2 regions of the Collinsella sp. AM42-18AC genome follow, and region 1 is predicted to be linked to the other one. Evidence: riboswitches for the same ligand, from Rfam matches in the RefSeq annotation. Region 1 holds a riboswitch; the other holds the start of a gene.
What was found. Region 1 has a riboswitch for thiamine pyrophosphate ahead of thiC (phosphomethylpyrimidine synthase ThiC). Riboswitches for the same ligand answer to the same signal wherever they lie in the genome.
Positions count from the first base shown of each region.

Region 2: it holds a riboswitch for thiamine pyrophosphate, as region 1 does, so the genes downstream of both, thiM (hydroxyethylthiazole kinase) here and thiC (phosphomethylpyrimidine synthase ThiC) in region 1, are expected to answer to the same signal.

Region 1 is NZ_QSFY01000014.1:13,010-19,605, forward strand. Features, by position in the region: gene DW913_RS08245 (aminopeptidase) at 163-1,560, shown strand; gene DW913_RS08250 (YaaA family protein) at 1,664-2,473, shown strand; gene DW913_RS08255 (hypothetical protein) at 2,514-3,029, opposite strand; TPP riboswitch at 3,093-3,208, shown strand; gene thiC (phosphomethylpyrimidine synthase ThiC) at 3,201-4,535, shown strand; gene thiD (bifunctional hydroxymethylpyrimidine kinase/phosphomethylpyrimidine kinase) at 4,714-5,544, shown strand; gene DW913_RS08270 (pentapeptide repeat-containing protein) at 5,690-6,301, opposite strand; gene DW913_RS08275 (SGNH/GDSL hydrolase family protein) at 6,381-6,596, opposite strand, start outside.
Region 2 is NZ_QSFY01000005.1:92,723-99,318, reverse strand. Features, by position in the region: gene DW913_RS04360 (EAL domain-containing protein) at 1-522, opposite strand, end outside; gene DW913_RS04355 (patatin family protein) at 847-1,716, shown strand; gene DW913_RS04350 (thiamine phosphate synthase) at 1,829-2,524, opposite strand; gene DW913_RS04345 (thiamine-binding protein) at 2,521-2,862, opposite strand; gene thiM (hydroxyethylthiazole kinase) at 2,866-3,705, opposite strand; TPP riboswitch at 3,757-3,867, opposite strand; gene DW913_RS04335 (HAD-IIB family hydrolase) at 3,929-4,837, shown strand; gene DW913_RS04330 (LysR family transcriptional regulator) at 4,848-5,744, shown strand; gene DW913_RS04325 (5-methyltetrahydropteroyltriglutamate--homocysteine S-methyltransferase) at 5,900-6,596, shown strand, end outside.

The DNA.
Region 1 (6,596 bases):
AATACCTCGCTTTGGGCTGGGCACGGTTTGCTCACACCAGTTTACACGCTCCCCGCCCCGTGGCCACCGCACATCAGGCTTCCCTGCCGCCGCGGGCCCGCGCGTGATACGATGGCTCACGGTACATCAACCAGCACGATCGATCCGAAAGGAGCCTGCGTCATGGAGCGTCCCAGCGCATGGAAAAAGTACACGCCACAGCAGATCGAGGAGCTCGAGGAGCTTTGCCGCGGCTATAAGCAGTTTTTGAGTGAGAACAAGACCGAGCGCCTGTGCGTCAAGGCCGGTATCAAGATGGCCGAGGAGGCGGGCTACGTCAATCTGGAGACCGTGATCGCCGAGGGCCGCGCGCTCAAGGCCGGCGACAAGGTGTACGCCGCCAACCACGGCAAGGACCTTATGCTCGTCAACCTGGGCACCGCCCCGCTCGAGCAGGGCTTTAACATCCTGGGCGCCCACGTGGACTCGCCGCGCCTGGACCTCAAGCAGAACCCCGCCTTCGAGGCCGGCGACATGGCTTATCTCGACACGCACTACTATGGCGGCGTCAAGAGCTACCACTGGGTCGCTTCCCCGCTCGCACTCGTGGGCGTCATCTGCAAAAAGGACGGCACCACCGTCGACATCAACATCGGTGACAAGGCCGACGACCCGGTCTTTACCATCTCCGACCTGCTGATCCACCTCTCGAGCGAGCAGATGGCCAAGCCCGCCAAGGACGCCGTCGACGCCGAGATCCTCGACGTGATCGTGGGCGGCCGCCCCGTCAAGTTTGACGAGGACGACAAGGACGCTCCCAAGGAGCCCGTCAAGCAGATGTTCCTGGATATCCTCAAGGAGCAGTACGACGTCGAGGAGGAGGACTTCCTCTCCGCCGAGATCGAGGTCGTGCCCGCCGGCCCCGCCCGTGACATGGGCCTCGACCGCTCCATGATTCTGGGCTATGGCCACGACGACCGTGTCTGCGCCTATCCGTCCATGCTCGCCCAGATCAACGTCGCCAACGTGGAGCGCACGAGCATCACGCTCATCGTCGACAAGGAGGAGATCGGTTCCGTGGGTGCCACCGGCATGACGAGCCGCTTCTTCGAGAACACCGTCGCCGAGATCATGACGCTCGCCGGCGAGGATAGCCCGCTGGCCCTGCGCCGCGCGCTCGCCCGCAGCCGCATGCTCTCCTCCGACGTGTCCGCCGGCTTCGACCCGGGCTACGCCGGCAAGTTCGAAACCAAGAACGCAGCCTTTATGGGTCGCGGCCTGTGCTTTAACAAGTACACGGGCAGCCGCGGCAAGGGCGGCTCTAACGACGCCGACGCCGAGTATGTGGCCCTCATCCGCGACATCATGGACGAGGCCGGCGTGGACTTCCAGACCTGCGAGCTCGGTCGCGTCAACGCGGGCGGCGGCGGCACCATCGCATACATCATGGCTAAGTACGGCATGAACGTCATCGACTCTGGCGTTGCCGTCCTGTCCATGCACGCCCTGTGGGAGGTCGCTAACAAGGCCGATATCTACGAGGCCTATCGCGGCTACAAGGCCTTCATCGAGCGCGCGTAACCAACCCTTCATCAGTTGCGGTGAAATACAGACTAAACTGGCCCATAAACGGCCAAAACAGACCGTATTCCACCGCAACTTCCTTTTTGGCAGAGGAGAGTCCATGCTGCAGGTCGTCATTTCGCCCGCCAAGCAGATGCGCGCGGCCCAAGATGCTTTTGAAGTCCTGGGCATTCCACCCTTTGCGCGCGAGACGGCTCGCCTCCACCGCGCACTGCTAGATATCGAGCGGAATGAAGGCAGCGACAGCCTGCAGGCGCTATGGAACGTGAGTGACAAACTGCTGGGGCCTTGCCTCAACACCCTGCATGAGTTCGGGCCCATCCTGAAAAACGGCGATCTCGACAATCCCGCACTCGCCTGTCACCTCTCCCCTGCCGTCATGTCCTACCACGGCATTCAATACCAGAGCATGGCGCCCGAGGTGATGGATTCCGCGCAGCTCGCATGGCTGCAAAGCCACCTGTGGATCCTCTCTGGCCTCTACGGGTGCGTTCGCCCCTTTCATGCCGTCGAACCATATCGGCTGGAGATGGGCGCGAAGCTCGCCGTTGACGATGCCCCAGACCTCTACGCGTTTTGGAGCGACAAGCTCGCGCGGGCTATCGCCCCGGCAGGCTCAAACACCACGATCGTCAACCTCGCCAGCGTAGAGTACGCCAAAGCCGTTCTGCCCCATCTCGCGGGCGACGCCACGGTCGTCACGTGCCTCTTTGGCGAAGGCATCCGCAACGGCAAGCCCATCCAGCGCTCGACCGCCAGCAAAAAGGCACGTGGTTCCATGGTGCGCTGGATGGCAGAAAACAAGCTCGAGGATGTAAGCGGGCTCACCGCGTTTGACGTTGGTTATCGTCACTTTCCCGAGCTTTCAAATAAGAACACTTTGGTCTTCCTGAACGAACAGACCTTGTAGGACCACCGCTACTTTTGAATGTGCTGCCTAGGCACGGCGTCTATTCCGCCAAGCCGTCGGCTTTGGCAACTTCGTTTGTCGAGCCATCTTGGTAGGTAATCTTAACGTGCTCTACCTCGGACACCGCAACACCCGATGGGGGCTCCAAGCGCCATTCCGGCAGCGCGATATCCATAGTCGTAGGCACGTCGCCCTGATTCTTGAGCTTCACCGTCAGCGTTTTGAGCGCCGCATCATACGTCACGCGTTCGATTTCCTCACCAGGAATAGACCCACCGCTCAGCTGAAGCTGGACAAATCCATCGCGCGAATACCAATAGTCGCCCGGCGCGGCAACGGTATTGCCGCCCGTAACCTTCACTGTCATGATCGGCAGGGCATCGTCGGCCTCGAACTCCCATGCAGCGCCGCCGTGACCGCCAAACGTCCAGATACAAAAGGCAATCACCAGCACGGCAAGCACCGCAAAACCAATCGCGACAAGGCCATGGTGCGCACGGCTTTCCTCGGCCGATACATCCCATTGCGTCTCTCGATATAGATGCTTGTCTTCCATGTTCGCCTCCCCACAGGCACGCTCGTTAGGCCAATCGTACCCATTCGAGCTATACTTGAGCCCATTACATAAACGGGGAGCTTGCAGGACAAGACGGCAGGCTGAGACTGGGCGCGCCCGCCCTGACCCGCAAACCTGATATGGGTAATGCCAACGAAGGGAGCCGTGCCAATGAGCACACAGACCGAGCCCAAGCTCGTCACGCAAATCGACTTCGCCCGCGCCGGGCAGATCACGCCGCAGATGAAGGAAGTCGCCGAGCGCGAGCATCGCGACCCCGAGTACATCCGCGAGCGCGTGGCCGACGGCCGCATCGCCATTCCCGCCAACATCGTGCACATCAAAAAAGGCATGCGCGCCTTTGGTGTCGGCGAGGGCCTGTCTACTAAGGTCAACGTCAACCTGGGCATCTCGGGCGATAAAGCCGATGCCGCCGAGGAATGGAAGAAGGTCAAGATCGCCGAGGACTTTGGCGCCGACGCCATCATGGACCTTTCCAACTCGGGCAAGACGCGCCAGTTCCGCCAGCAGCTCATCGACGAGACGCCGCTCATGGTGGGCACCGTCCCCATGTACGACGCCATCGGCTACATGGAAAAGCCGCTGGTCAAGCTTACCAAGGATGACCTGTTCGAGGTCGTGCGCGCGCACGCCGAGGACGGCGTGGACTTTATGACCATCCACTGCGGCATCAACAAGTCAGTCACCAAGACCTTTAAGGAGACCGGCCGCTTGATGAACATCGTGAGCCGCGGCGGCTCGCTGCTGTTTGGCTGGATGGAGGTCACCGGCAACGAAAACCCCTTCTACGAGTACTTTGACGAGCTGCTCGAGATCTGCCACGAGTACGACGTGACGATTTCGCTCGGCGACTCCTGCCGCCCGGGCTGCCTCTACGACTCCAACGACGCCACTGAGACCGCTGAGATGATCGAGCTGGGCAAGCTGTGCAAGCGCGCCTGGGCTGCCGGCGTCCAGGTCATGGTCGAGGGTCCGGGTCACATGGCGCTCGACGAGATCGCCGCCAACATGAAACTGCAAAAGCGCCTGTGCCACAACGCCCCGTTCTATGTGCTGGGTCCGCTGGTGACCGATATCGGCGTGGGCTACGACCACATCACCGCCGCCATCGGTGGCGCCATCTCCGCCAGCTCCGGTGCCGACTTCCTGTGCTACGTGACGCCCGCCGAGCACCTGTGCCTGCCCGACGCCAAGGACGTGCTCGACGGCCTCATGGCCACCAAGATCGCCGCGCACGCCGCCGATATCGCCAAGAAGGTGCCGCACGCCCGCGACATGGACGACAAGATGGGCCAGGCACGCCGCAAGCTCGACTGGGATGCCATGTGGAAGTGTGCTCTCGACCCGGTCACCGGCAAGAAACGCTACGAAGAATCCCCCGCCGCCACCGAGGGCACCTGCACCATGTGCGGCAAGATGTGCGCCGTCCGCACCGTTAACAAGGTGTTCGAAGGCACGACGATCGACCTCGGCATGGAGGACTAACTCGTCATCGGAGCCACAATCGGTAACATGGTGTTCGTCAATTGTTGACGTGTGAACATTTGCTTACATTTGCGTAAAGATTGCATCGCCCGCCCGGGTTCGACATAGAGTCGGCCCGGGCATCTTTATAATGCTGGCTTAAAGACCCATTTGATTCCGACCGAACAAGGGAGCAAACATGGATCGCAGTAAGGTACCTGCCGTCCTGTCCATCGCAGGATCCGATTCCAGCGGCGGCGCCGGCATTCAGGCCGACATCAAGACCATCACGGCGCACCGCCTGTATGCCGAGACGGCCATCACCGCCATCACCGCACAAAACACGCTCGGTGTCACCGCCGTGCAGAATATCTCCCCTGATATCGTCGCTGCGCAGATCGACGCCGTATTTGACGATATCCGCCCCAGCGCCGTCAAGATCGGCATGGTTTCCTCTGCCGAGATTATCGAGGTTATCGCCGACCGCCTGAGCGCCTGGAACGCGACAAACGTGGTCGTCGACCCCGTCATGGTAGCCACCTCGGGCGCACGGCTGATTGCCGAAGATGCCGCCGAGGCGCTCACCCGCCGCCTGTTCCCACTAGCAACCGTCATCACGCCCAATATTCCCGAGGCCATGGCGCTGCTCGACTACGAGGTCGATTCCGAGCGCACGCAGCAAAACGCCGCCATGCTCCTCACCCGCCGCTTTGGTTGCGCATCCCTCGTTAAGGGTGGGCATCTTGTCAACGAGGCCAACGATGTATTGGCCGAACCCGCGCCACTCGATAACGAAGGCAACCATATGGGCGATCCGCTCACCACGTGGTTCCGCCACAAGCGCATCGAGACCGGCAACACGCATGGCACCGGCTGCACGCTTTCATCCGCCATCGCCTGCGCATTGGCGCAGGGCATGGATCTTGCCGACGCCGTCAACGCCGGCAAGGCCTACCTAACGGGCGCTCTCGCCGCCGGCTTTGACATGGGCAAAGGCTCCGGCCCTGTCAACCACATGTGGCAGTACTAAATAGCCAGTAACCTGCCAAAAAAAGACAGGCTACCTTGCACCAAAAACCGTCGCAACATTCGATGAAAATCGTGCAAACGCGAAAAATCATTAAATGTTGCGACGGTTTGATTTTAGATAGCGGTCGAGCAAAGGACCAGAGCGCCTATTCGTCGGCGAGTTGAATTCCCAACAAACCCGAGAGCGCAAGTGCCTGCTCGGCATTGACCGTCAGGCCCCGCAGCTCACGGTAGTCGCCCGAGATGACAGGGGCCGCGAACGCGCATCGCGATACATCCACGCCGGAAAGCGGCGTCTTGAACACATCGATTCGCGTCAGGTCGCAGCCGTCCAAGCGCAATTGCCCCAGCTTTGCCCCCTGGAGTGCGGCCTCGGTCAAACGCGTGTCATGCGCAGCCATGGGGCCAATGCGTCCCTCCGAAAGGTTCGCATAGCTCAAATCGCACGATGTAAACGACACGCTCGACAGACGCGCCCTGAGCAAGTTGAGCCCCGGCGCCGAGCAGTCAACGAAGTCGCAGCGGTTGAGCCAGCAGCCTTCCATGTTGCAGCGGATAAAGCGGCAACCGCGAAACACCACGTCGCGAAACGTCGAGCCGCTCCAGTCAACGCTATCGAACTCGCAAGATCGGAACACGACGCCATCGAAGGTCGCGCCGTTCGCCACGTCGCAGGCAAGATCCAAATCCTCAAAAGCGGTATTGGAGACGAGCTCATCGCCCTCGGCAAAGAGGTCGATGAGCTCGTCCATGCCCATATGGCAGCCAATCCGTTCGTTTACCCGGGCAAAACCACCACAAAGGTGCCTGCCCCCTTTGCGGTGGCTTGGGGTCGCGCTACTCACCGAGCATCTCTTGGAGCTTGGCTGCCACGGCATGTCCCAAGCTCTCGTGGCTTTCGGGCATCATATGCAGATAGTCGATATCGCCCGGCTCGGCAAACTCGGCGGCATTCAAAAAGTCGCAGCCAAACTGCTCGGCCACGTGCGCATAGTACTCGCCAAAATGTTCAGATGCCTCGACGGAACGCTCGTCAAAATCGGTCATATATAC
Region 2 (6,596 bases), on a different contig from region 1:
TAGCTTGTAGTCGTACATGCGATGGTCGGCATCGAGCGTCATGCGATTGGAAGCTTCGCCCAGGGCGGGGTCGGCATGTGACACTCCGTAGCTAAACGAGTGGGGCATCTCGGAATCGTTGTTTTTGAGCAGAACCGTTCGGCAGTGTTTCAGACGTTCGGCGAGGTCGTCCTCGGTTGCAATCGTAGATAGGATGGCAAACTCGTCGCCGCCTATGCGAAACGCCGCTTCGCCCACCTTCATATACAGCTTAAGATAGAGACTTACCTGCAAGATATAGCGGTTGCCCTCGTCATGCCCAAAGACGTCGTTGCAGTGCTTGAGATTGTCGATATCGATGAACGCCATGGTAACGGGGGCGTCCTGCTCCCAGAGCTCCTCGAGGGAACGGGCAAAGCCGCCACGGTTGCCAAGCCCGGTAAGCTGGTCGGTAAAGGCAGTCCTGATCAGATCCTCCTGCCGCTCGAGAAGGTCACGGACGGTCTTTTCGAGCGTTTCGGTGTAATTGCTGACAGTATCCATGTTCTAAGCGGCTTTCTGAGGTCGGGGCGGATTGCGTCGGGCGAGCTCGTTGTGTACATGCATCGTTGCTCAGCGCTTTGCATGTATCCAGGCCCCCGCCTTGCCGCGTTGTTGAGTTAATTTGCCGGCTAATGTTCGCTGTTGATAACAGCTGAGTAGTGTAAACAATAGTGCACAATTATATATGGGTGCACATGCTGTGGGCGGCTATTATTCGACAAGCGGTAGCGCGACGATGAGATGTTCGATAAAAATGCGACTGGGACGATATATGTTGACGGGTATACTTGTCCCGTTTTAAAACGCAGGAACGGAGATGGTCGCATGGCACAGTCAAATATGACGCGCACGGTGGGGCTGGCGCTCGAGGGAGGCGGCTACCGCGGTATGTATACGGCGGGCGTGCTCGATGTATGGATGGAGCACGGTTTGACCTGCGACCATATGGTGGGCGTCTCGGCGGGCGCGGCGTTTGGCTACAACTTTAAATCGCGCCAGATCGGCCGCGCCATTCGCTATAACAAGGCCTATTGCGCCGATAAGCGCTATGCGAGCGTGACCAGCTGGCTGCGAACCGGCGATATGTTCAATGCCGACTTTGCTTATCACGAGGTGCCTATCGAGCGCGATCCCATCGACCTGGAGGCATATCGCGCCTGCCCCATGCGATTTACGTGCGTGTGTACCGATATCGAGACGGGGCAGGCCGTCTACCATGACCTGCCCTATGGCGACGAGCGCGATATCGAGTGGATCCGGGCGTCGTCGGCGATTCCCGTGGCGACGCGTCCTGTCGCCATTGAGGGCCGCAAGTACCTGGATGGCGGCGTGGCCGATTCCATTCCCAGCGCTTGGCTGTTTGCGCAGGGGTATGACCGCAATATCGTGGTACTCACGCAGCCGGCGGGCTTTGTGAAGCAGCCCAACAGCGTGATGCCCATGCTACGGCGCGTGTTCCGTCACTATCCGGAGTTTGTCGCAGCGCTTGAGCATCGGCATGAGGTCTACAATGCCACGCTCGATGACCTGGCACGTCGCGAGGCTGCCGGCGAGATCTTTGTGGTGCGGCCGAGCGAATCGGTGAAGGTGCCGTCGCTGTGTCGCGAGCCCGATGAACTTGAGCGCATCTACCAGATCGGCCGTCGCGATGCGGAGGCGACGCTGCCCGCACTGGAGGCATATCTGGCAGGGTAGAGGCTGCTGCCGCCATCTCGGCGGAAAGCGCATCCCGGAATGGAGGTCCAAACTGGGATGCGCTTTCCATTGCTGAAGATGTGAGGCTGCGGATCGGCTGCTCGGCTTATGCCTATGCCTGCTGCCAGGTGTCGACGAGCTCCTTGGCCGCGGCGTAGGGGTCATCGGCGCTGCAGACGGCGCTCACCACGAAAAAGCCGTCGACGCCGGTTGCCTTGAGCTGTGGCAGGTCGGCCGTCTTGACGCCGCCGCCCACCACGATGGGCACGGGGCTTGCCGCATGGAGGGCGGTCAGGTCCTCAAAGCTCTTGGTGATGATAGAGCCGTCGGCCGCGCGTCCGCAGTCGCGCTTGGTCTCGGTCTCGTGGAGTGGGCCGATGCCCAGGTAGTCGACTAGGCTCATGTCGGCGGTCTTGACGTACTCGAGCATCTCCTCGCAGCGGGCCGAAAGGCCCACGATGGCGTCGGGCCCCAGCAGCTTGCGACAGACCTCGACGGGAATGTCGCTCTGACCCACGTGCACGCCGTCGACAGCAATGCCCTGCTCGCGCGCGGCGAGTACGCAGTCCAGGCGGTCGTCAATCAGCAAAGCGACCTGACCGGTCTTGCCAGCCTGTGCGATTGCCTGCGCGGCGTCGCCGGTCAGCGCAATGATCTCGCGGGCGCTTGCCACCTTGGAGCGCACCTGGATGCAGGTAAAGCCGGCGTCGAGTGCTTGGGCCACCACATCGCCCACGGGGCGCCCGAGCGTGTTTTCGGGGCCGAGTACCAGATAGGCCGAGATATCAAGGTTGTCGCGGATGTTCATCGTGCTTCCTCCTGCTTTTTGATCTGCGCTTCCATGCGCTCGAGTTTGCCGGTCATGGTGTCGGTAAATCCGGGTCGAATATCGGCTTTGAGCACGACTTCGGTGCGGATGCCCTTGCTCGCCAACACAAAGGTTGCGTCGCGCACGACCTGCATGACCTCGTCCCAGTCGCCCTCGATCTCGGTGAACATCGAGGTGGTGCGGCTGGGAAGGCCGCTCTCGCGAATGACGCGCACGACCTCGGCGACCTCGGCGGACAGCTCATCGCCGGTGCCGCACGGGGCGATGGCCACGGCGACGAGTGTGTTCATGCCGGGAGCGGTTGCGGGTTCGGACATGGCTTATGCCTCCTCGAGGTCGAGTCGGTTGTCGGCAATATCCTGGGCGGTCGCGCGGTAGAGCTCGTCGATAAAGGCGACCTTAAAGCTTGCCGGGGCATCGGTGACGGCGGCGGCACGCGTGCCGGCAACGTTGTAGACGGCGGTGCCGCAGACGGCTGCCGTAAACGGGTCGGCGGCGCAGGCGTACACGGCCAGCACGCCGCCCTGCGAGCAGCCGCAGCCGGTGATTTTGGACATGAGCGGGCTGCCGCCGTGGGACTTGGCCACGGTCGTGCCGTCGGTAATCAGGTCGACTTCGCCCGAGACCACTACGGCGCCGCCGGTGTAGCGGGCGAGCGCCACGGCGGCATCGCGGGCGGCGTCTACCGTGTCGGTGGTATCGACGCCGCGCACGCGGCTCAGATCGGCCGCTTCGCCCTCAAGGCCCCACAGGCCGGCGAGCGCAATGATCTCGGAGGCGTTGCCGCGCACGATGGCGGGCTTGTACTGCTTGAGTTCGTTTACCAGCTGGGTGCGCAGACTGCCGATGCCCAGGCCCACCGGATCGAGCACCCAGGGCTTGCCGGCGTCGTGTGCCGCCTTGGCCGCGCGGGGAATCGTCTCCTCGTAGATGGGGAAGAGCGTTCCCATGTTGAGATAGATGGCACCGCCGCCGGCAACGAGTGCCTCGCCCTCGTCGGGCAGATAGACCATGGCGGCCGAACCGCCCACGGCGAGCTGCGCGTTGGCGACAAAGTCAATCGTCACCGTGTTGGTGATGGAGCCTGCCATGGGATTGGTGGCACGAATCTCCTCCACGGCCTTGACCACGTGTTGCTTAAGCTGTTCCGAATCAATCACTGCACATGCCTCCTTGGCATAGAAAAGGGGCGCTGTGCATAGACAGCGCCCCTGTAAAGGCGGCATGCTCCCTACGCCAGCATTAACTGACAGGTTCAAAGGATTGGGCCCCATGCCCTCTCAGCCTTGTGGTTTGCACCGTCGGCACTCCCGCATCGAATCTGTTGTTCCCTATACTAGCGCATCGGTACAATGGTTACGATGAAAACGACTGGGGGACTCTATGATCAAACTTGTGCTGACCGATATGGACGATACACTGATTCCAGCCGGGCATGACGGCGCCAGCGACTACGCCATTGAGGGTATTCATGCCATGCAGGCGGCGGGTTTGCACTTTGGGCCGGTTTCGGGTCGTCAGCCGTCCGCGATGGGCTGGATGTTCAAAAACCGTTCCGGGTGTTATTCGACCGGTGCGTTCTGTAACGGCCAGGTGATGTTTGTTGACGGCGAAGTAGTCGCCTCGCGCGCAATCGACAACGATGCTCTGATGCGTTTGGCCGACTATCTGGAGCAAGAGACCGACGACACATTTCTAAAAGTCTACAGCCTGGGCGATGACTTTTGGGGCAACGATGCCCATTGTGTGACGAGTGACCCCGAGCGCGTTCGTCGCGCCATGGAGTCGGGCGGCAACGCGTGGCTCAAAGGCGAAGAGGCCCCATGTCGTCCCGTCGTCGATGACGCGTCGGTGTTTAAGGCGAATATCTGGAGTGCCCGTTCGCGTGAGGAGCTCGCGGAGCTACGTGAGCGCGTTGCCGCTGAGGTGCCGGAACTCTCGCTTGTGTTTCCCAACAACCGAGTGCGCCTGTTCGACATCCTTCCGGCTGGTTGGGACAAGGGCTGCGCTGCGCTGGAGCTGGCGCGCGCTTTGGGCTTGACGCCCGACGAGGTGGCCGTATTCGGCGATTCTGATAACGATTTGCCCATGATCGATGCCGTTCCTAACTCCGTTGCAGTCGCCAATGCCAACGAGGCCGTTACGGCTGCCGCACGCTGGCATATTGGCGCTGCGGCAGATGATGCGGTTGCCGGGGCTCTGCATCAGATTGCCGCCTGCGCCGCGACGGGGGAGATGCCGTCGTTTATGCGTCAAATGGACGCGGCAGGTTTTGGCGTCACGAACGTCTAGGGAGAAGGCTATGAAGCTTCAGCAGCTCAGATATGTTGTTAAGGTTGCCGAATGCGGTAGCATCACCGAGGCCTCGCGCCGGCTCTTTGTGTCGCAGCCCTCGATTACCGCGTCGATTCGCGATCTCGAAAACGAGATGGGTGTGCATATCTTTGAGCGCACCAACAAGGGCGTCATTGTGTCCGAGGAAGGCGAGACCTTCTTGGGCTACGCGCGCCAGGTGCTCGACCAGGCCGACCTGCTCGAGGGCAAGTACAAAGGCACGTCCGAGCAGGTGCCGCACTTTAGTGTGAGCTGCCAGCATTATTCCTTTGCCGTTAATGCGTTTGTCGATGTGATCCGCGAGTTCGATGCCGCGCGCTACGACTTTACCCTGCGCGAGGAGCAGACCCACGAAATTATCGAGGATGTCGCGCATATGAAAAGCGAACTCGGCATCCTGTATCTGTCGGAGCACAATCGCGAGGTCATCGAGCGCATGCTTGCCGCCAACGAGCTCGTGTTCGAAGGGCTCTTCTGCGCCACGCCGCATGTCTTCGTCTGCGCCGACCATCCGCTGGCGGGCCGCTCCAGCGTGACGCTCGAGGATCTGGAAGACTACCCGTTCCTGTCCTACGAGCAGGGCAGCTACAACTCGTTTTACTATTCCGAGGAGCTGACCTCGACGTTCGAGCGTCGCAAAAATATCCGCGTGCGCGACCGTGCGACGTTGTTCAATTTGGCCATGGGCCTCAACGGCTACACGGTATGCTCGGGCGTGATCAGCCACGAGCTCAACGGCCCCGGCATTATCTCGATTCCGCTCGACGTGGACGAGTACATGGAGATTGGCATCATCACGCGCAAGAACACGACGCTCACGCGCTACGGTCGGGCCTATATCGACGCGATTCGTCAGCATATCTAGGCTGCTGTGCTCCGCACGGTTCAAGTCTCTTTATGACAGTCCAGACTGATATAGGAAGCATCTATATCAAACTGTTATAAACGTATATTTTACGATGACCATATGAGCGCTCATACTCTGTCCCAGTAAAGCAACCAATGCAAAGGGAGATATCTATGAGCACTTCGATTCAACCGAACGCGCCGTTTCGCGCCGATATCGTCGGCAGCTTTCTTCGTCCACAGGCTGTTAAGAATGCACGTGCCGCCTATGCCGCGGGCACACTCGACGCCGACGGCCTTAAGGCCGTCGAGGACGATGCCATTCGCGATTTGGTGGCAAAGCAAAAGGCCGCCGGCCTGCAGGTCATCACCGATGGCGAGTTTCGCCGCAGCTACTGGCACCTCGATTTTATGTGGGGGCTGAACGGCGTCGAGCGTCGTACCTCGCGTGCGGGCTATATGTTCCACGACGAGGAGACCACGGCCGATACCGCCGTGGTGACCGGCCCCATCAGCGGAGAGAACCACCCCTTCGTCGAGCACTTTAAGTTTGTCAAGGCACTTGAGGGCGAGGGCCACGTTGCACGCCAGACCATCCCGGCACCGATCCAGACGTTCTCCGAAGTCACGCTCGACCGTTGCGATGGCCAGCAGGAGAGTCTGCGCGCCGTCTACAAGACCGACGAAGAGCTCGCCGATGCCATCGCGGCAGCATACCGCACCGTGATTGCCGACCTGTACGCAGCAGGCTGCCGCAATATCCAGTTTGATGACTGTACTTGGGGTATCTACTGCGACACCGATTTCGTGGCAAAGACCGGCATGAGCCCGGTCGACCTGCAAAAGGTAAGCGAGCTGGGCGTGGCGCTCA